Pedobacter ginsengisoli: one gene and its partner. Each later gene encodes a partner of the first gene's protein in a complex. Links are inferred from orthologs where the notes say so. Each region holds a gene or a part of one and is shown on either strand. Other genes may lie near its edges. The genes, in order: lpdA and CPT03_RS19635.

Region 1 (12,142 bases):
CCTCCTGATCGCCTTCCAGTCTAAGACTTTCTGTGTTCCCAAGCTTAACTTTTGCGTTAATAGAACCGCCAATTTCGATACCTGTAAAATTGCTTACCTGTCTCTGTTGGTTTGAATGGTAGGTAGCGCTGGTAGTACTTAGGTTAGAAGCCTTACTTGTCACTCCGACTGCTAAGAATGCCAGGATTAATATTGAACTTAGTTTTTTCATTTTGTTTAGGTTTTTCTATAAGACGCAGAGAAATGGAATTAGTTGCACTATTTTAGAAATTTCTATGATTTTTTAAGTTTAATATAGAAGTTACGGTCTGCTTTAAAAGTATTTTCTGTTATGCCTTTGCCTAATTCAGCCGTTTTCCATTGCATTGAGGGGTGCAAAAGCGAAAAAGCACCTTCTTTTAGGGTTACTTTAACAGGCATGTCAAAGTTCTTTACATCTGCCAGCCAACGGTAAGATAATTTTGAACCTTCAATTTTATATTCTAAAGTAGGGATATTGGCATAACGTAGGTACTGGTCAAATATCTTGTCCAACTTTAGGCCAGATTGCTTTGCGATGTAGTTTTCTACTTGCTTAGTGGTAACTGTTTTATGATAAAATACTTTGTTTAAACCCCTCAATATGTTCCTGAACTTCTCGTCATTGTTGATCAGTTGACGGATGATATGGATCATATTTGCTCCTTTGTAATACATATCGCCCGATCCTTCTTTGTTAACATCGTATTGCCCAATGATTGGAATGTCGTTCTGGATATTGCGTCTGATGCCTACAACATAATCTGTTCCGGCTTCTTTTCCATGTTCAGATTCTGTAAACAGGGTTTCAGAGTAGTTTGTAAATGCTTCATGAATCCACATGTCAGCTATATCTGTGGAGGTGATATTGTTTCCAAACCACTCGTGTCCGCTTTCGTGAATAGTAATGAAATCGAATTTTAAACCCCAGCCTGAATCTGATAAATCTCTTCCGAGATAGCCCATTTTAAATTGATTGCCATAGGCTACTGCACTTTGATGCTCCATACCTAAATGAGGGGATTGTACAAGCTTATAACCATCTTCATAAAACGGATAAGGGCCAAACCAGTGCTCAAAAGATTTTAGCATAGGTTTTACATCTGCATTCCAGTGGGGCCTTGCTTTAAGGCTATCTTCCTTAAGTGCCCAGTAGTCAATAGATAAGTTGCCTTTTTCGCCCTGAAACTGATCAGACCAGTGGACATACTTGCCAACATAAAAGGTCACATTATAGTTATTTATTGGGTTGGCTACAAACCAATTATACTGGGTGTAGTTGTCCGGTTTTTGAACTATGTTTCTTAATCGGCCATTGGAAATATCCTGAAGGTCTTTAGGTACGCTGATACTGATCAGCATGCTATCAACCTCATCGCTTTGGTGGTCTTTGTTGGGCCACCAGCAGCTTGCACCAAAGCCCTGGCAGGCTACAGAAACCCAAGGATTGCCAGATTTATCTTTAGTGAAAATAAAACCCCCATCCCATGGCGGATTCTTTGCAATTACCGGACTGCCGGAATAGTATACAGTGAAACTTTCTTTTGCTCCTTTTTTAATTTCTTTAGGAAAGGTTACGAATACAGCATTGAATTCTCTTTTGAAAGGTAGTTCTTCATTATTAAAAACTACTTTCTCGACATTAAGATTATAGAACAGGTCAAATTGTAGTTTGCTGAAGTTTTGAGTTGCAGTAAATCTAAATTCATTACTTCCACTTATGGATTTATCATCTATATTGATTTTAACATCCAGGTGATAGTAATTAATATTATAACAGGTTCTTAATGGGGTAAGAGCGCCTCTAAGACTATCGGCCCTTGAAGATTTCTGGACTCCGTTAAGTAGCTGTGCTTTTGCAAAAGTTATTACACAAAGCATGGCAATGGTGCTGAATAATAGCTTCTTCATTTACTTATTGTTTTAATACGGTTACACTTAGTGAAGAAGAGTTATGTACATCATGGAATATGCGATGAGTGGCCTTTTGGAAATCAGCTGGCTCGGCCTGATAGATGTCCATAAATTTTTGAGGATTTCTATCGGCAAGCGGGAACCATGAATTTTGTATCTGTATCATAATCCTATGGCCTTTTTTAAAGGTGTGGGCAACATCAGGAAGAGTGTAGTTGATCTTAGTGATTTCTCCGGGATTAATTGCTTCTGGTTTTTCAAAGCTGTTACGATATTTTCCGCGCATAATTTCTCCGCGAACCAGCATTTGGTAGCCACCCATGATCAGATCTTTTGGATTTGGTGTAGGATTTGGGGAATTTTCTGGATAAACATCGATTAGTTTAACTACATAATCCGCGTCTGAACCTGTTGTAGATACAACAAGATTGGCTAGTAGGGGGCCGGTTAGCGTAATGTCTTCGGTTAATGTATCAGTTTGGTATACTTTAACATCTGGCCTGCGGGCAGCGAAGCGTTGATCATCGATCATATATTCTCGTGTTCTTCTGGCCTGAACTCCATCCTGATACGGAACAGGACTATTAGGGTCGCTAACGTATTCATCCCAGCTATCTGTTCTTTTAACTTTTTCAAAGCTCAGTTTTCCGTTAGGCTGTAAATACAGGTTTTTAGTTTCAGTATCCTTAGGTGGCCATGTATTAAATTTTTTCCATTCATTGCTGCCAGTTACAAATATATTTGCCTCTGCAGCATTAAAATCGCCCTCGCCTTTAAGGTAATGTTTGAAGAAAGGAAGTTCAAAATTTTCCTGATAATATGTGCTCGTAGTTTGTCCGAATTGAATATCGCCAAAGCTGCTTCCTGTACTACGTACCCAACCACCATGATACCAAGGGCCCATAACCAGAATGTTATTTGCATTTGGATTCTGCTGCTCAATGGTTTTATACGTTGCAAAGGTGCCATAGGCATCTTCGGCATCGAAGAAACCACCTACAACCATAACGGCCGGTTTTACATTAACTAAATGGGGCTGGATATTTCTTGCCTGCCAAAAGGTATCCAGATTTGGGTGTGCAAAAAGGTCATTCCAGAATTTAATGCTATCGGCAAAGTATTTATCCTTTAGGTTTTTAATTGAACCAGATTCGAGGTAGAAGCGATAGTTGTCTTGAATTGGGAATTGAAAACCTTTTGGGCCTTTATCAGGTGTTATAGGTTTTGGTCTTGGGACACCAAATGTGCTCATAAAGCTAAAAGCATCAGCTACAAACAGAGTTCCATTGTGGTGGAAATCGTCGCCACGAAACCAATCCGTAACAGGTGCCTGTGGCGAAACAGCCTTTAGCGCCGGATGTGCTCCGGGCAGGGATGTGGTGGAGTAAAATCCAGGATAAGAGATGCCATAAATACCTGCTTTACCATTGTTGTTAGCTATGTTTTTTACCAGCCAGTCAATAGTGTCGTAGGTATCGGTACTCTCATCTATATCCTTTTTGCTTTTCTTTTTGGCTACCTGGGGCCTGATGTCATCAAACGTGCCCTCGCTCATCCATTTTCCTCTCACATCCTGATAAACAAATATAAATCCTTCTCTCATCATTGCCGGAAAGTTGCCTAAACTGGTTTTGTATTTGTCGGCTCCGTAAGGCGCTACGGTATACGGCGTTCTGTTGATCAGAAAAGGGTACTTTTTTGTTTTATCTTTTGGAATATAGATCGACGTAAATAATTTCACACCATCTCTCATGGTAATACTACGTTCAATCTTAGTGTAATTTTCTTTTACATATGCTGAGTCTGATTGCTGGGCAAAGACAGATGAGAATGTAAAAATGTGGATAGCAGCAAGCCAAAGGAGTTTAATACGGGCCATTATGGGTTAATAAGTTATAAATAGTAAATATAGTAAATGGAAATGTTTTAGGCTAATAAGTGTCAGATTTTGCCTCAGGTTTACTAACTTTGTTTAATAAAAAAAACCTTTAATATGCAATACGATGTAGTTGTAATTGGCTCGGGCCCGGGCGGTTATGTTGGAGCAATAAGATGTGCCCAATTAGGCCTAAAAACGGCAGTTATAGAAAAATATAAAACTTTTGGTGGAACCTGCTTAAATGTTGGCTGTATTCCATCTAAAGCATTGTTAGATTCTTCGGAGCATTTTCATAATGCTGCTCATACTTTTAAAACCCATGGCATTGATCTTAAAGATTTAAAGGTTGATATGCCGCAGATGATTGCCCGCAAAAATGATGTGGTTGCTCAAAATACTGCAGGTATTCAATATCTTTTCAAAAAGAATAAAATAGATACTTTTGAAGGAGTAGGTTCATTTGTTGATAAGAATACTATAAAAGTTACCAGTGCTGATGGTAAAACTGAAACAGTAACAGCTAAGAATGTAATTATTGCTTCAGGATCTAAACCAACTGCGCTTCCTTTTTTACCTGTTGATAAAAAACGTATCATTACTTCAACTGAAGCTTTGAATATTACTGAAGTGCCAAAGCAAATGATTGTTATTGGTGGTGGTGTAATTGGTTTGGAGTTAGGTTCTGTTTATGCCCGTTTAGGTACAAAAGTCTCAGTTGTTGAGTTTATGCCTTCTATTATCGGTACTATGGATGCTGGTTTGGGTAAAGAGCTACAACGTGTTTTAAAGAAATCTTTAGGCATGGAGTTTTATATGGGTCATAAAGTTACCGGTGCAACTACAAAAGGGAAAAAGGTTACTGTTACAGCAGATAATGCTAAAGGAGAGCAAGTAAAACTTGAAGCTGATTATTGCATTGTTGCTGTAGGACGCACGGCTTATACTGCCGGGTTAGGCTTGGAAAATATAGGTATCCAAACTGAAGAGAGGGGAAATAAAATTCCTGTTAATGAGCATCTTGAGACTTCGGTGCCCGGAGTTTATGCCATTGGTGATGTAATTAAAGGTGCTATGCTTGCGCATAAGGCAGAAGATGAAGGTGTTTATGTAGCTGAGAGATTAGCCGGACAAAAACCACATATCAACTATAACCTTATTCCAGGTGTAGTTTATACCTGGCCAGAAGTTGCTTCTGTAGGTTATACTGAAGAACAATTAAAAGAAAAAGGTGTTCAATATAAAGCAGGTTCATTCCCTTTTAAAGCTAGTGGAAGAGCTAAGGCAAGTATGGATACTGATGGTTTTGTGAAAGTATTGGCTGACGCTAAAACGGATGAAATCCTTGGCGTTCATATGATTGGTCCCCGTGCTGCGGACATGATTGCTGAAGCCGTAGTTGCTATGGAATTCCGTGCCTCTGCAGAGGACATTGCAAGAATTTGCCATGCACACCCAACATATACCGAAGCTATTAAAGAGGCTGCTATGGCCGCTACAGAAAACAGAGCTATACATATTTAATAGGTATAGATTATTAAAAACAAAGGCCTTAGGATATTATTCTAAGGCCTTTGTTTTTAAAGCAGGGTAGGTATCGTATAAGGCTTTTACCGCAATTTCAATAAGCCTTAGATTCTCGTATTGATGGCCATGCTGAACTTCTACATTTATGTAAGGGATGTTTTTTCCCATGGCGTAAACAGATAGGGAGCCATCATCGGGGGCATCAGGTGATTGCAATATCACATTTACCTTTTCTTGTTTTAAACGATTAAATAACTTCAGGTCGGTTACCAGAATAAGATCATCATTATCCATTTCAAAATTGATGAATACGGAATCAGCTGCACTTTCGAGTTCATAACCTTTCAGGTAAGATGAAATGCCAAATCCACCATCTGCATTATTGTGTAGTGTGAAAATGTATCCTAATTTTTTAGGGTTGTAATAGGTAAGGATTAGATTTCCTGTTCGTTCAAGTTGCATTAGAACCTCGTCATTATCTACATTTCCATATTTTACGAGCCCCATAATAATTCCTTCCTGTGTATATATGCTGTTGGGGTCTGTCTGGAAATTAAAACCATCCTTAGAAAATTTAAAGTTTCTGGTACCTCCATACTGACAATCAATAATACTGCCACCATTAAACTGAATGTACTCAAAAGCTGCTTTTACACCAGTATCTTCATCATCGTGTATGGCCAAAAAACTAATCTTTGGTTTTCCATAGCTATATTTTACAAGATTGATGTTTAGATCGTTTAGTGCAATAGCATTTGTATCGGTTACCATTCCTTCAAAAACCGGAGGGTGCTGCGCTTTTATATCGAATAAAAAGCTGCATAGCAGCAGAAGTAATGTTATGTGCTTCAGCATATTTCCTGTAATTACAACAAAACAATTATAATTGTTTTAATTTTTAAAACAAAAAGAGGAACTTTTTAGGGTTCCTCTTTTTGTTGTTATTATAGATTTATAATGCTATTCAGCAAGGTCATACTCCAAAACATCTTTATGGTCGTATGGTTCTTCTAACATTTCATCAATTGTTTTTCCTTTTTTGTTAAACCCTAATTTATCTAATATTATATCAAAGATCAGATAAACTACCGGTACAACAATTAATGTTAAAAACAGTGAACTGGTTAGACCACCAACAATAACCCAGGCTAGTCCATTTTTCCATTCGGCACCGGCACCACTTGCCAGGGCAATTGGTAGCATACCAAAGATCATGGCTATGGTTGTCATTAAGATGGGACGTAAACGTGCGTGGTTAGCTAAAACTAATGCTTCTATTGTCGATTTTCCTTCTGCTTTCATGTGGTTTGTAAAATCGACCAATATAATCGCATTTTTGGCCACCAAACCCATTAGCATAATTAAACCTAAGATGGTGAAAATACCAATTGAATTGTTTGTTAAAGCAAGAGCAAGGAAGGCTCCGATTAATGCAAGTGGTAAAGAGAACATTACTACCAGCGGATAGACAAAGCTATCATATAAAGCCACCATAATTAAATAAACCAAAATTACGGAGGCTAGTAGGGCAATACCTAAAGTACCAAAACCTTCAGCCTGATTTTCCTGATCTCCTGCCCATGCATAACTTACGCCAATTGGAGCTTTTAGCTTACCATTTTTTTGCAGTTCCTCTAACTTCGATTGAAATTCAGCAACTACGGTTCCGGTAGGTCTACCTATTGATTGTGCTTTAACAGATACCGAGGTTGATTTGTTTAAACGCTCTAACTGACTTGGTCCTGAACCTTCAGTAATTGTTGCAAACTGCGATAGTTTAATTTGCGCTCCACTTGCATTTACAAAGATAAGGTTGCGTACATCGTCAACATTTTTTCTGTTAAAATCCTGGTATTGGATATTAATGTCGTACTCGTATTCGCCTTTTCTGTATTTACCATCTGTATTGCCCGCAAAAGCTGTTTGCATGGTAGAACCTACGGTTTGTAATGTTAGTCCAAGTGCTGACATTTTATCCCGATCAACCTGAACATTAATTTCAGGAGTTCCTTTTTCTACAGATAACTTAATCTCTGTTGCACCCGGAATTGTTGCAAGTACTTTTTGTGCACCTTCAGCGTATTTTAATGCGCTATCAAGGTCAGAACCCATTACTACTAATTGTATCGGAGCGTTTTCAGCAATACCCAAAATACTAATTGGTACCGTTTTAACTTTTGCACCAACCAATTCTTTAGAAAGTGCGCGGCTCATTTTGGTTGCAAAAATATCTGATGAGACACCCTCGCGTTCCTTACGTTCAACCAGTTTTACGTTAATCTCCGATTTATAGGCTGTGGCCTGAGTTCCACCGAAATCTCCACTGGCCTGACCTACAGTAGTAATTAACTGTGTGATTTCTGGTTGTTTATCTAAAAATGCTTCTGCTTTTTGTGTGTAAAAGTTTGTTTGCGACAAGGGTGCATCTTTTGGTAATTCAATTTGAATTAAGAACTCGCCTTTATCAGATTTAGGGAAAAACTCTGAACCAATAAAGCCCGCACCAGCTAACCACATTGCCCCAACAAATAATACAACAACCGCTACGATGGTGCGTCTTTTATGATTTAACGACCATGTTAGGATGTTTGTAACCCAATGAGTGAATTTTTTTAATTGTTTTTCAAACCAAAGGATAAAACGGCCGAATGCATTTTTGCCTTCGATGTGCTCTAGTTTACCATATCTTGAGAAAAGTAGGGGCACAATGGTAAATGAAGCTAGTAATGAAAGTAATGTTGCGATAATTACAACCACACAAAACTGACGTAGAATGTTAGATACCAGACCTGTACTTACTGCAATAGGGAAAAATACAACCACAATTACAAGGGTAATGGATACAACTGTAAAACCGATTTCCCGTGTTGCATCAGATGCGGCCCTTACTTTATTTTTGCCCATCTCCATGTGTCGTTGGATATTTTCCAGAACCACAATAGCGTCATCTACAAGAATACCAACCACAAGAGATAGTCCTAATAAGGACATCAGGTTCAAAGTAAAGCCAAATAGGCTAATACCAATAAACGTTGCAATTAATGATGCTGGAATGGATACCATTACAATTAATGCATTACGTAAACTATGTAGGAAGAATAGCATTACAAATGCTACCAGTACAACTGCCAGAATTAAATCGTGAATAACGGCATCCGCAGACTCTAAAGTGAAGATAGAGCTGTCGTTAACAATTTTAATGTTAAGTTTATTTGCAGCGTATTCTACTTTTAGTTTCTCAATGATTTTATGCACACCTTTACTTACTTCTACCGCATTTGCATCACTCTGTTTGATGATTTGTATGGCAATTGCACCTTTTCTGTCAATACGCGCCAGTTTTTCAGTTTCTTTTTTAGAGTCTTGTACGTCGGCAACGTCACCCAAACGAATTTGTGCGCCATCTTTTGAAGTTGTTAAAACAAGGTTCCTTAACTCATCAAGATTCCTGTATTTACCAGATAAACGAATTAAAACGTCTTGATTTTCTGTTTTAACACTTCCGGTAGGGAAGTCTAGGTTTGAACTTAAAATCATCTGCTGCACTTGAGGTACAGAAAGCTTGTAGCCTTGTAATTTATCTGCATCTAATGAAACCTGGATTTCTCTTTCAGATCCACCAATAAGGTTAACCTGTGCAATCCCGCTAACCCTGGAAATAACCGGGGCAATTCTTTGATCAATTAAATCGTAGAAGTTAATATCATCCATGTCTGCAGAAGCTGACATCGTGATTACCGGTAAGTCATCTAAAGAGAATTTACTTAACGAAGGTGTTTTCACATCTTCAGGTAAATCAGAAAGAATGGCATTTACCTTACGTTGAGCATCATTTAATGAAATATCAATGTTGGCTGCATCAGTTAACGTAATTGTAACTGTTGATAAACTCTCAAATGAAACAGCGTTTATTTTTTTGATGTTCTCCATTGATGATACCGCATCTTCAATTTTCTTAGTTACGGTATTTTCAACCTCAGAAGGAGAGGCTCCGGGATAAATGGTTGAAATAGATACAACGTTGTTTGAGAATTTTGGTAATAACTCATAGCCCAACGAAAAGTAACTTAATAGCCCTAATAGAGTAAGCGCGGTAAATACCACAATTACCAGGGAGGGCCTTTTTATCGATATGTCTGTTATCTTCATTTTCTTTTTTTATTGCGTGTTGCGATTGGCAATCGCGATCATTAACTTATTTTACAATGCTTACAGGAGTGCCTTCAGCCAAGTTAATCTGTCCGCTTGTAATTACAGTTTCTCCTTCATTAAGTCCATCAAGGATTTCAACAGAATCGCCTAGAATACGGCCTGCAATTACCTGACGGATTTTAGAAGTATTGTTTGCTTTATCTAACACAAATACCTGATTGCTACTTACACTGCCCACAAAAGCAGTACGTGGGACTAAAATGCCTGGAGCCTGCTTAGGGAAGTTGAATACAGCTGTTCCGTACATTCCGGCTTTTAAGCTGGTTTTTGCATTGTTGTCTACTTCAATTTCGATAGGGAAGTTTAACGTTTCATCGGCCTTTGCTGCAATGAAAGTAACTTTACCATTGAATTTGTCTGTCGGAAAAACAGAAGATTTGATGTCAATCTTATCTCCGATTTTTAGGTTAGCAACCTGCGATTCGTTAACGTTTACCCTAAGTTTTAATTTAGAAACATCTACTATCTCAAATAACTGAGTTCCTTGCGTGTTTACGAATGCCCCAACTTCAATGTATCTTTTATTAATTATACCAGTAATTGGCGCTTTAATGTTGGCATCACTTACTTTACGTTGTGAGGCTTGCAAGCGTAGTTTTGCATTTTGAGTTGCTAATTTAGCCTGATCCAATTGCTGTTGGGTTACACCACCAGTTTCATATGAGCTTTGGTATCTGGCTTCGTCTCGCAATGCATTTTGATAGTTTGCTGCTGCTGTTTCTTTATCAGTATTGATAATTTCAGCATCAACACGGGCTAAAACTTGTCCTTTAGTTACATGATCACCTTCATCTACATAGATTTTACTTACCCTGCCAGCATTTTCTGAAAGGAAGTTTAATTCTTGTTTAGGTACAAAGTTTCCATTGGCAACAAAGTCAAGGTCAACTACTTTCTTCTCGACCGTTGCAATTCGAACAGCTACAGCGCCACCACCTTGTGCAATGAAAGCCGTTTTTGCTTCGTTTTTCTTTTTATTGTTGCTTAAAACATAAGCTATTCCGCCAAGGGCGACAACAATTACAACAATTATAATAATTACTCTTTTCATTTCTATTTTGCTAGCGATTTAATATTTCCGTTCGATTTGATTAATTGTATTTCGGCTATTTTGTAATTTAATAGAGCCTGTATATAGCTATTTTGAGCCTCAGTAAGTGAATTTTCAGTGTCTAATAGATCTGTTAGATTTGCCAAACCATTATTGTAATTGTTTTGGGTACTTCTGTAAATTTCATCTGCCAGTTGTGCATTTTTCTTTTGTGCATTAATTGTATTTATATTATTGCGCAGCTGGATTTTAGCATTTTCATACGCTAAGTTTAATGAATTTACTGATTCTCTTCTATCTTCTTTGGCTTTTCTGATATCAACATCGGCCTGACGGATTTTTGAACGGGTTAAGAATCCATTAAAAATGGGTACTTTTAACGTTAAACCAACCGCCGAAGAGCCAAAACCTATTGCAGTATTGCTTGATTTTAAAAAGTCGAAACTTCCACTTTGGCTTGAATAAGTATAATTACCTGTTAGAGCAAGACTTGGGTAATATTCTGCTACATAAGCTTTGCGTTGCAGGGATAAAAGTTTGTCCTGATTATCTAAAAGTTTAATTTCTGTGCGATTGTCGAAATTAAGTGAGTCTGAAAGTTCGGGCAATTGCGTTACTTCTGTAAGTTCTGTTTTAGGTAAAGTAATGTTTGCACTTACAGGCATACCCATCGAGAATTTTAACTGGTTTTCCAATTGTGTAATGGCATTTAAAATTTGTGAGCGTTGTGTTTCCAAATTGGTAAGGTTAACTTTAATACGATCAACGTCAATTTTTTTAGCCAGACCATTTTTGTACTGATTAGAGATGATGTTTTCAATTACCTTTACGTTTTTAATGTTGGTGTCAATTACATTCATCTGTTGTCTGTTTACCAGAACCTGATAATAATTGCCGGCTACCAACTCTATAATTTGCTCTTCTGTATACTGAGAGGTAAGATTATAGTATTCCTCACTCGATCTGGCAGCTTGTAATCCCGTAAAAACTTGTTGGTTAAACAGTTGTTGAGAAAGTTGCACACCAGCAGTGGAATTCCATTTTTGACCCATCTTAAATGATTGTGTTGTGCCTCCTATATCTGCTACTAATTGACCAATAATAGGGTTGTAAGTTAAACCTGCATTACCTGTAATTTGGGGCAAAGCTTGTGCTCTTACTTCTTGCACTTTATACCTGCCTCCTTCAATGTCCATTTTGGACTTCTTTACTTTTGCGCTGTTTTCGATGGCATAGTTTAGTGCATCTTTTAAGCTAAGCGTTTGTTGTGCACTAACTGTATTTGATAATATCAAACCCAGCAATAAGAGGGGAATTGTTTTTATCTGTTTAATAATAGTGTTCATATGATATAATTAGTAGTCTGTTTATTTTAGTCCTTTAAGGAATATATTCGAAAGATTTATTTGTTTATCTAACATTGCTTTCATCTCTTTTTTGCTTGGCAATAGCTCTTTGTTGCCATGTAAAATACACAGGGAAGTTATTCCGGCTAAACTATCAAGATATAGCTCTGCTATTTTATTTGGATCGGCCAAAGCCAA
Region 2 (9,301 bases), 870 kb from region 1 along the record:
TTAAGAGCTCTCCTTTTAGAGTCCCTTCTGGAGCTGGTAAGGCATCAAGTATATTAATAACCCCACCTAAGGCGTCAGATCCATACATTAAACTTGCAGGGCCTTTTAACACTTCGACCCTATCTGCACTGTATTGATCAATTTCAATTCCATGCTCATCTCCCCACTGCTGTCCTTGTTGCTTAACCCCATTATTAAGGGTAACTACTCTATTATAACTTAAACCACGGATAACCGGTTTTGATATTCCAGCCCCGGTTGTGATTTGAGATACTCCCGGGGTACGGGATATAGCATCGATCAGATTAGTTGACGGGCGATACAGCAGATCTGCCTTGCTTACCGTTGCTATAGAAGTACTGTTTTTCTTATTATCGGAACTATTCGCCGATCCAGTGATAACCACTTCCCGTCCCTCGATTACGCTTGACTTTAGGCTGAATTCCATTGATCCTACAGTTTTAAAATCAACAGTTTTGGTTATTGTTTGATATCCAATGTATCTAACCTGCACAAGGAAGCTCCCGCGGGCAGGTACATTTTTAAGGGTAAATTCACCCGCATCATTTGTCATAACAGAAACCCTAAGATCCGGGATTACAATTGAAGCTCCCGGTAAAGGCTGCTGCGTTTCGGCATCAACAACTTTACCTTTCAATTCTATTAATTCAGTAGCAAAACCTGTTGCAGAGAAAAACGCATATAGTAGTACAACTAATAAAAATTGTATCTTTTTCATAAATAATAATTATAAGATTACATAACCTACCCGAATGCTCAGGCCGGTTTCAAATGAGTGTATAATATCATAAGGCACCACATAAAATCAATGTAGTGTCATGAATAATAAATTAAAGAAACATTAAGCTATTGGCGGGCCCCTTAATCCTAAACTGATCAGGTCAGCATAAGAATTGCTGACTGGGTCTATGGGCTTTATGCCGGGTTTGCTAACCTGATATAAAGCGTAATGAGAATGAGTTTTGATGTAATCTTTTTCGAAATGAGCCGCACATATTAAACATGTTTCGGCGTGTTTGCGAACATGAAATTCGTGCTTACAGGTCTCTCCGTTTTTTGCACACTGGGTTTCCTCTTCATGATGATTATGAAGAATGCTAAATGGCGTAAGTGCAATGGAAAAGACCATTAGCAAAACGATCGAGATAGCTTTATTGATATGTAAAACCCTTTCTTTCAATTTCAAAAACCAAACTTAGTCAATTCTATAGAATTATATACATTTGTCTGGTAACATTGCCTTTATATGACTGCTATTATGAATTTAAATCTTGATCTCAGTAAAAAAAACACACCAACCGGCACTACATTAAGCTGCAAAGGATGGATACAGGAAGCCGCATTACGAATGTTATTGAACAACCTTGATCCGGAAGTTGGTGAACGTCCTGAAGAGCTTATAGTTTATGGTGGCCGCGGTAAAGCTGCCAGAAATAAAGAAGCCCTTGCTTTAATTATTAAAGCTTTACAAAACCTGGATGACAATGAGACACTCCTGATACAATCGGGCAAACCTATAGGGGTATTACCAACACATAAAGACGCTCCAAGGGTATTGATATCCAACTCTCAGCTTGTTCCCAAATGGGCTACCCAGCAACACTTTGACGAACTTGAAGATAAGGGCTTGATGATGTATGGGCAAATGACAGCAGGGTCATGGATCTACATCGGCTCGCAGGGCATAGTACAAGGCACTTATGAAACCTATTCGTCATTGGCTAAAAAACATTTTAATGGTAATTTAAAAAACACTTTAAATGTTACTGCAGGCCTTGGGGGTATGGGAGGCGCGCAGCCACTTGCAATAACAATGAATAATGGGGTATGCTTGGCAGCTGAGGTTGAAGAATGGCGCATTCAGAAAAGATTAGAAACAAGATACATCGATGAGATTGAACATAATATAGATACTGCAATTGACCGAGCATTACAATATAAACAAGAAGGCAAAGCAATATCAATTGGTGTGGTTTGTAATGCAGTAGAGCTATTACAGCGATTAATTGATAGAAATATTACACCTGATACTTTGACCGATCAGACCTCTGCTCATGATCCTTTGATTGGATATTTTCCTGAAGGATTAAGTGTTTCAGAAGCCAATGCTTTGCGTAGTGCAGATCCTGAAAAGTATGTAGAACGCTCTTATGCCACAATGGCCAGGCATGTACAACAAATGTTGGAATTGCAGAAGAGAGGCGCAATTACCTTTGATTACGGCAACAATCTGCGTGGACGCGCACTGGAGGTTGGTGTTAAAAATGCATTTGACTTCCCTGGTTTTGTTCCGGCTTATATTCGTCCGCTTTTTTGTGAAGGTAAGGGGCCTTTTAGATGGGCAGCCCTAAGCGGAGATCCTCAGGATATTTATGAAACAGACAAAGTAATTCTTGAGTTATTTCCTGAAAATGAAAGCTTAAAACAATGGATCACTATGGCGCAGGAACGCATCGCGTTTCAGGGTTTACCGGCAAGAATTTGCTGGCTTGGACAAGGAGAGCGGGAAAAAGCAGGCGTGGCATTTAATAAATTAGTGGCGGAAGGAAAAGTAAAAGCGCCAATTGTAATAGGTAGAGATCATTTAGATACCGGCTCTGTTGCTTCGCCAAACCGCGAAACTGAGGGAATGATGGATGGTTCTGATGCGGTTGCAGATTGGCCAATTCTTAATGCCCTAATTAATACAGCCGGTGGAGCTAGCTGGGTTTCACTTCACCACGGTGGCGGAGTTGGAATTGGATATTCCATCCATGCGGGAATGGTAATAGTTGCTGATGGCACTGCAGATGCTGAAACAAGAATTAAACGTGTGTTGCATAATGATCCAGCAATGGGCGTTATAAGACATGCGGATGCAGGATACGATATTGCTAAAGATACTTTGAGAAAACACAGACTGGGCCTATAACGCTTAAACCTGTTTCGATTTTTTATTACAAAACGATGATAGAATAACTCAATAACTTTAAAAGGTTTTTGAAACATGCTAACTACTTATACGTTATATAAATAAAAAGGAAATGGCAACTGCTCAGCAAATTCGAAATGGCTATATCGATTATGTTTTAATGAACGATGAGAAGCCTAAATCAGTTTATAGTTTTGTTAAAAAATTAAAGATATCTGAGTCCGATTTTTATGAGTTTTATGCTTCTTTTGAAAGCATAGAAAAGATTATATGGGTTGACTTAATAGTAGAAACTATTGATACCTTACAGCAACAAGAGGTATGGAATGAATATTCATCCCGAGATAAGATCCTGGCATTTTTCTATAGTTATGTTGAGGTACTCAAAAAGCAAAGAAGCTTTATAATTTATAGCCTCAAACAGGCTAAAGATAGTTTCTCCACTCCTGCTGCCCTTTCAGGCGTAAAACCAATATTTGAACATTTTGCCGAGGATATTTTAAACGAAGGTTTAGATACAGGAGAATTGGAAGATAGAAAGTTTTTTAGCAAAAGATATAAAGATGCTCTTTGGATGCAATTTGCCTTTATATTAAAATTTTGGGTTAATGATGATAGTGCCGGGTTTGAAAAAACTGATGAAGCAATAGAAAAAGGTATAAATGTAACCTTTGACTTATTTCAAAGATCACCCATCGATAACCTCCTGGAATATGGAAAGTTTCTTTCCAGAAATGGGCATTTTAAAGAGAAGATGAGATTTTAAGAGCAGATGAAAGAACAAAGCAGTATCCCAGTAACTAAAGCGCAAAGGTCGGCAAAGTTTGTAAAGACAGGATTCCAGATTGGTGGCAACTACATCAAACATTATTCTAAAAAGCTCTTTAATCCGGACCTTACTAAAGATGAATTAAATGAAGACAATGCTACAGACATTTATAAATCACTTAGTGAACTAAAAGGCAGTGCCCTTAAGATTGCCCAAATGCTTAGCATGGATAAAAACATACTTCCTAAGTCATATATTAATAAATTCACTCAATCGCAGTATAATGCTCCTCCGTTATCAGGGCCGCTTATAGTAAGGACTTTTACCCAAAGCTTTGGAAAAACGCCTGAAAAAATTTACGACAAATTTAATCTCAGTTCAACAAATGCTGCATCAATTGGCCAAGTCCACACTGCCGAATTAAATGGAAAAAAACTTGCGGTAAAAATTCAATATCCGGGTGTTGGCGACAGTATCTCTTCTGACCTTAAAATGGTAAAACCATTTGCTTTCCGCTTATTAGGAATGAGCGAAAAAGAATTGAACATTTACATCAAAGAAGTTGAAGAACGTTTGTTAGAAGAAACTGACTATGAACTTGAGGTAAAACGTTCTATTGAGTTCTCCGAAGCATGTAGGAATCTTAATAATGTTGTTTTCCCAACTTACTATCCAGAACTATCGGGAAAGAAGATTATCTCAATGGACTGGATAGATGGTCTTCATCTAAAAGAGTTTTTAAAGACAAAACCTTCACAGGAGTTACGCAACAAAATTGGTCAGGCTCTTTGGGATTTCTATAACTTTCAGCAACACGAATTGAGAGCAGTTCATGCAGATCCTCATCCCGGAAATTTTTTGATTACGCCTGAAGAAAACCTCGCAGTTATCGATTTTGGCTGTATAAAAGAGATGCCGGATGATTTCTATTACCCCTTTTTCGCACTCATATCTACGGATGTGATTAAAGATAAAGCCAAAACCATAGAAGCATTTCGAAAACTGGAAATGATTCATAAGGAGGACAATGAAGAGCAGATTGAATTCTACTATAAAGCCTATCGCGAAATGATTGAGCTATTTGCGAGACCATATACTAGCGAGGTATTCAACTTTGATAATCCGGATTTTTTTGCGCAACTATACTCCTATGGTGAAAAAATATCCAAAATGGCTGAATTTAAACAAGCCAGAGGGGTGAAGCATTTTATTTATGTTAACCGTACAAACTTTGGATTATATGCCATTTTACAAGAGCTTAAAGCTATAGTAAATACCACAACCTACAAACCAAAAACAGTAAACATGCAATCGCTATGACTCCAAATGAAGAACTTATCCATCACTTTTATACAAGTTTTCAAAATAAAGATGTACAGGCAATGCAAGATTGCTATGCAGACAAGGCCATCTTTAATGATTCTGTATTTACCAATTTAGATGCAAACGAGGTCCGCTCTATGTGGGCTATGCTAATTAAAAGCGGTAAGGATATGCGAATAGAATTCAAAAATATTTCCGGAAATGAGTTTGGGGGGAATGCTGACTGGGATGCCTATTATACTTTTTCTGCCACAGGAAATAAGGTGATTAATCGAATTAAGGCATCCTTTTTAATAGAAAACGGAAAAATCACAAAACATACTGATCATTTTGATTTCTACACATGGGCAAAACAGGCCCTTGGTTTTACCGGACTTATATTAGGGTGGACAGGATTTTTAAGAAACAAAATCAGAACAAAAGCAAAACGAAATCTTGAAACCTTTATGGCTTCCACCAAAGGTTAATTAAATTTTAACTGATCAATAATAGCTGCAACGGTTAATTTGTCTTGTTGTCCACTTTTCATATCTTTCAATGTTAGCACACCATTACCCATTTCTTCACTACCAATAAGTATTACGTAAGGAATATTTTTATCATCTGCATAGCTCATTTGCTTTTTAAGCTTAGCTGAAGATGGATACAGTTCAGTAGCGATGTTTGCACCTCTTAATTGCTGTAAGATTGGCAGTGCGTATCTTTCTGCCTCCTTATCGAAATTACTAATCAAAACCCTTGTACCTGCAGCCGCAGATTCTGGAAAAAGATTCAGTTCCTGTAATACGTCATAAATCCTATCTGCTCCAAAAGAAACTCCCACTCCGGTTAAATTTTTCAAGCCGAACATACCGGTTAAATCGTCATATCTTCCTCCTCCACCAATACTCCCCATGGCAACTTCATTGGTTTTCACTTCAAATATGCAACCTGTATAATAATTTAAACCCCTGGCAAGAGTTATATCTAATTCAACATTAGGATTTATCGATGAGCTAGCTTTAAGCATTGAACTTAGGTAATCAAATACTGTTTCTATTTCTTCAACACCTTTAAGTCCTGTTTCAGAAACGGACAGCACAGTTTTTAAACTATCCAGTTTTTGTTCGTTAGTCCCCTCAAGTAAAATAACCGGTTTGAGTCTGTCAATGTCTGCTTCGGTAAATCCACGCTCCAATAACTCTTTAATAACGCCATCCAATCCTATTTTATCAAGTTTATCAATGGCAACAGTCATATCTATTATTAGTTCTGGCTTACCAACAACTTCAGCAATTCCAGATAATATTTTACGATTATTGATTTTTATTGTAAAATCCTTTAATCCAAGATCACTCAGGGCCTCCTGATAGATCAGTATAAACTCAGCCTCGTTCAGTAAACTATCTGACCCTACAACATCCACATCACATTGATAAAACTCTCTGTAGCGACCTTTCTGTGGTCTGTCGGCACGCCATACCGGCTGTACCTGAAAACGTTTAAAAGGCAGTGAAATATCATTCTGATGCATCACAACATAACGTGCAAAAGGCACAGTTAGATCATAACGCAGCGCTTTTTCGCTAATTGAAGATATAACGGCATTTGAATTCGCCTGTGCAAGCAGTTCAGGTTTTACCTTAGAAAGAAAGTCTCCGCTGTTTAATATCTTAAATATTAGCTTATCCCCTTCATCACCATATTTACCCGTTAAGGTCGAGAGATTTTCCATAGATGGAGTTTGTATCTCTGAGTATCCATATTTTTTAAATACTGTTTTAATGGTATCAAAAATATAGTTACGTTTTACCATTTCCTGTGGAGAAAAATCTCTGGTTCCTTTTGCTAAAGAGGGCTTGATGTTCGACATGAGCGCAAAAGTACGAAAAGTAACAAGCATAAAAAAGGTTGCCTGTATTATACACAAGCAACCTCAGTTTTTTATATGGTACAGCGTTCTGAATTTACTTCAGAATTCTGTACGCATTCTGATTATACCAATAATCTTATTGGCTCTTCCAGCAATCCTTTAAGTGTTTGCAGGAAGGCAGCACCTGTAGCGCCATCAACAACACGGTGATCACAGCCTAAGCTCAGTTTCATTACATTACCTGGCACAACTGCTCCGTTTTTAACAACCGGAATTTGTTGTATTGCACCTACAGATAAAATTGCACCATCAGGAGAATTAATGATTGATGTAAATTCATCAATACCAAACATACCCAGATTAGAAACGGTAAAAGTAGAACCTTCCCAATCTGCCGGCTGTAGTTTCTTAGCTTTCGCTTTCTGTCCGTACTCCTTAACTTCTGCTGATATATGAGATAATGACTTACCATCTGCAAAACGAACTACAGGAACCAATAAACCATCCTCTACAGCCATTGCAACACCAATATTAGTATGCTCATTGAAGCGGATTTTATCTCCTCGCCATGAAGAATTAACTGCCGGGTGTTGTTTTAACGCAACAGCAACAGCTTTAATTATAATATCATTGAATGAAACTTTAACCGGAGCAACTGAATTGATAGCAGTACGCGCAGCCATAGCATTGTCCATATCAATACTAATATTTAAGTAGAAATGTGGAGCAGTAAACAAACTTTCAGCTAAACGCTTAGCGATCACCTTACGCATTTGCGACACTGGTTTCTCAGTAAATCTTTCTTCACCAACATATTGAGGAATAACCGGAGCCGATTTTTCTGCAGGCACACCTGCCTCAACAACTTTGGCAGCAGGCTTAAAGTTTTCAATATCTTTTTTAATGATACGACCACCATCTGCACTACCAGCAACCTGGCTAAGGTCAATTCCTTTTTCCTGAGCAATTTTTTTAGCAAGAGGAGATGCCTTTACGCGATCAGTACTTCCCGAAGCAACAGGAGTTTCTTCTTTCTGGCTTGATGAAGAAGATTTCTCTTCAACAGGGGCATCAGATTTACCATCAGCAGCAGGTTTTGCTGGTGCATCACCCTGGCTAAGTATTCCACTAATATCAGTTCCTTCCGGACCTACAATGGCAATAATACCATTTACTTTAGCGGCTTGTCCTTTTTCAACTCCAATATGCAATAAAGTTCCTTCAGCATAACCCATAACTTCCATAGTAGCCTTGTCGGTTTCCACGTCAGCAAGAATATCATCATTCTTAATTTTATCACCTACTTTTTTATGCCATTCAGCAATTACGCCTTCTGTCATCGTATCACTCAATAAAGGCATACGAACAACTGTAACTCCTTGTTTTTCCAGATCTGCATCAGTCAAAGCAGGAGCCGATGATGTTTCCTTTTTTTCTTCAACCGGAGTTTCAGCTTTTTTATCAGTAGCGGGCTCAACATTAGCAGGTGCAGCACCTCCTTCAGCATCAAGGGCAGCTTTATAATCTTCGCCTTCTTTACCAACTACAGCAATTATAGCATCAACAGGAACAGCCTTACCTTCTTCTACACCTATGTACAATACGGTACCATCCCAATATGATTCTAAATCCATGGTTGCCTTATCGGTTTCCACTTCGGCCATAACATCGCCGCTTTTAACTTTATCGCCAACTTTTTTATGCCATTTAGCCATTACACCTTCGGTCATGGTGTCGCTCATCTTGGGCATTCTAACTATTTCAGCCATTCTATATATCTATTGAAATGCGTTCTAAATTAATCTTTAACGTAAGGATAATCCTGTTGTATATAAACATCAGTATATAATTCTGATGCATCAGGAAAAGGAGATTCTTCTGCAAACTTTACAGCATTGTCTACAATCTGTTTTATCTTACTCTCGATTTCCTCAATCCAGGCTTGATCTGCATATTTCTCTTTCAAAACAACTTCTCTTACAGCCTCAATAGGATCTTTTGATTTATACTCTTCTAATTCATCTTTAGTACGATATTTAGCAGGGTCAGACATAGAATGTCCACGGTAACGATAAGTCCTCATTTCCAGGAAAGTAGGCCCTTCTCCAGCTCTTGCACGCTGAATCGCTTCATCCATTGCATTATGAACTGCAACCGGATCCATACCATCAACAGGAGCACAAGGCATATCAAACCCTAAACCTATTTTATAAATATCAGTCATATTTGTAGTACGCTCTACAGAAGTACCCATTGCATAAAAGTTATTTTCACAAACAAATACAACAGGAAGTTTCCAAAGCATAGCCATATTAAATGCCTCATTTAAAGCGCCCTGACGAACAGCACCATCACCCATGTAGCAAATATTTACATTATTTGTGCCTTTATATTTTTCAGCAAATGCAATACCCGCACCTAATGG

The links.
Region 2: the proteins of lpdA (region 1) and CPT03_RS19635 are in contact, whole or in part, in a crystal structure (PDB 1EBD), measured with the Geobacillus stearothermophilus proteins. The link is inferred for Pedobacter ginsengisoli from one-to-one orthologs. Residues at the interface, in WP_049624544.1 of Geobacillus stearothermophilus: Pro340, Ser341, Asp344, Tyr345, Arg403, Asp406, Val408, Glu431, Ala432, Gly433, Asp438; in WP_033016211.1 of Geobacillus stearothermophilus: Ile130, Ala131, Met132, Pro133, Arg136, Arg140, Glu141, Asn155, Arg157.

Annotation. Positions count from the first base shown.
Region 1 is NZ_CP024091.1:3,814,780-3,826,921, reverse strand. The notes cover bases 3,279-6,128. They hold lpdA (dihydrolipoyl dehydrogenase), read left to right. Parts: upstream 3,279-3,925; coding sequence 3,926-5,332; downstream 5,333-6,128. Other genes in these bases: CPT03_RS15775 (hypothetical protein), read right to left, coding at 5,369-6,128; CPT03_RS15785 (CocE/NonD family hydrolase), read right to left, coding at 3,279-3,811. In the rest of the region: CPT03_RS15795 (head GIN domain-containing protein), read right to left, coding at 1-211; CPT03_RS15790 (M1 family metallopeptidase), read right to left, coding at 274-1,929; more of CPT03_RS15785, read right to left, coding at 1,934-3,278; more of CPT03_RS15775, read right to left, coding at 6,129-6,190; CPT03_RS15770 (efflux RND transporter permease subunit), read right to left, coding at 6,296-9,484; CPT03_RS15765 (efflux RND transporter periplasmic adaptor subunit), read right to left, coding at 9,531-10,598; CPT03_RS15760 (TolC family protein), read right to left, coding at 10,601-11,944; CPT03_RS15755 (TetR/AcrR family transcriptional regulator), read right to left, coding at 11,966-12,142. UniProt on the Escherichia coli protein: Lipoamide dehydrogenase is a component of the glycine cleavage system as well as of the alpha-ketoacid dehydrogenase complexes.
Region 2 is NZ_CP024091.1:4,687,377-4,696,677, reverse strand. The notes cover bases 6,323-9,301. They hold CPT03_RS19635 (pyruvate dehydrogenase complex dihydrolipoamide acetyltransferase), read right to left. Parts: upstream 8,646-9,301; coding sequence 6,999-8,645; downstream 6,323-6,998. Other genes in these bases: pdhA (pyruvate dehydrogenase (acetyl-transferring) E1 component subunit alpha), read right to left, coding at 8,675-9,301; hisS (histidine--tRNA ligase), read right to left, coding at 6,323-6,876. Also shown: CPT03_RS19670 (TonB-dependent receptor), read right to left, coding at 1-739; CPT03_RS19665 (hypothetical protein), read right to left, coding at 863-1,207; hutU (urocanate hydratase), read left to right, coding at 1,280-2,932; CPT03_RS19655 (TetR family transcriptional regulator C-terminal domain-containing protein), read left to right, coding at 3,045-3,698; CPT03_RS19650 (ABC1 kinase family protein), read left to right, coding at 3,705-5,021; CPT03_RS19645 (nuclear transport factor 2 family protein), read left to right, coding at 5,018-5,491; more of hisS, read right to left, coding at 5,488-6,322.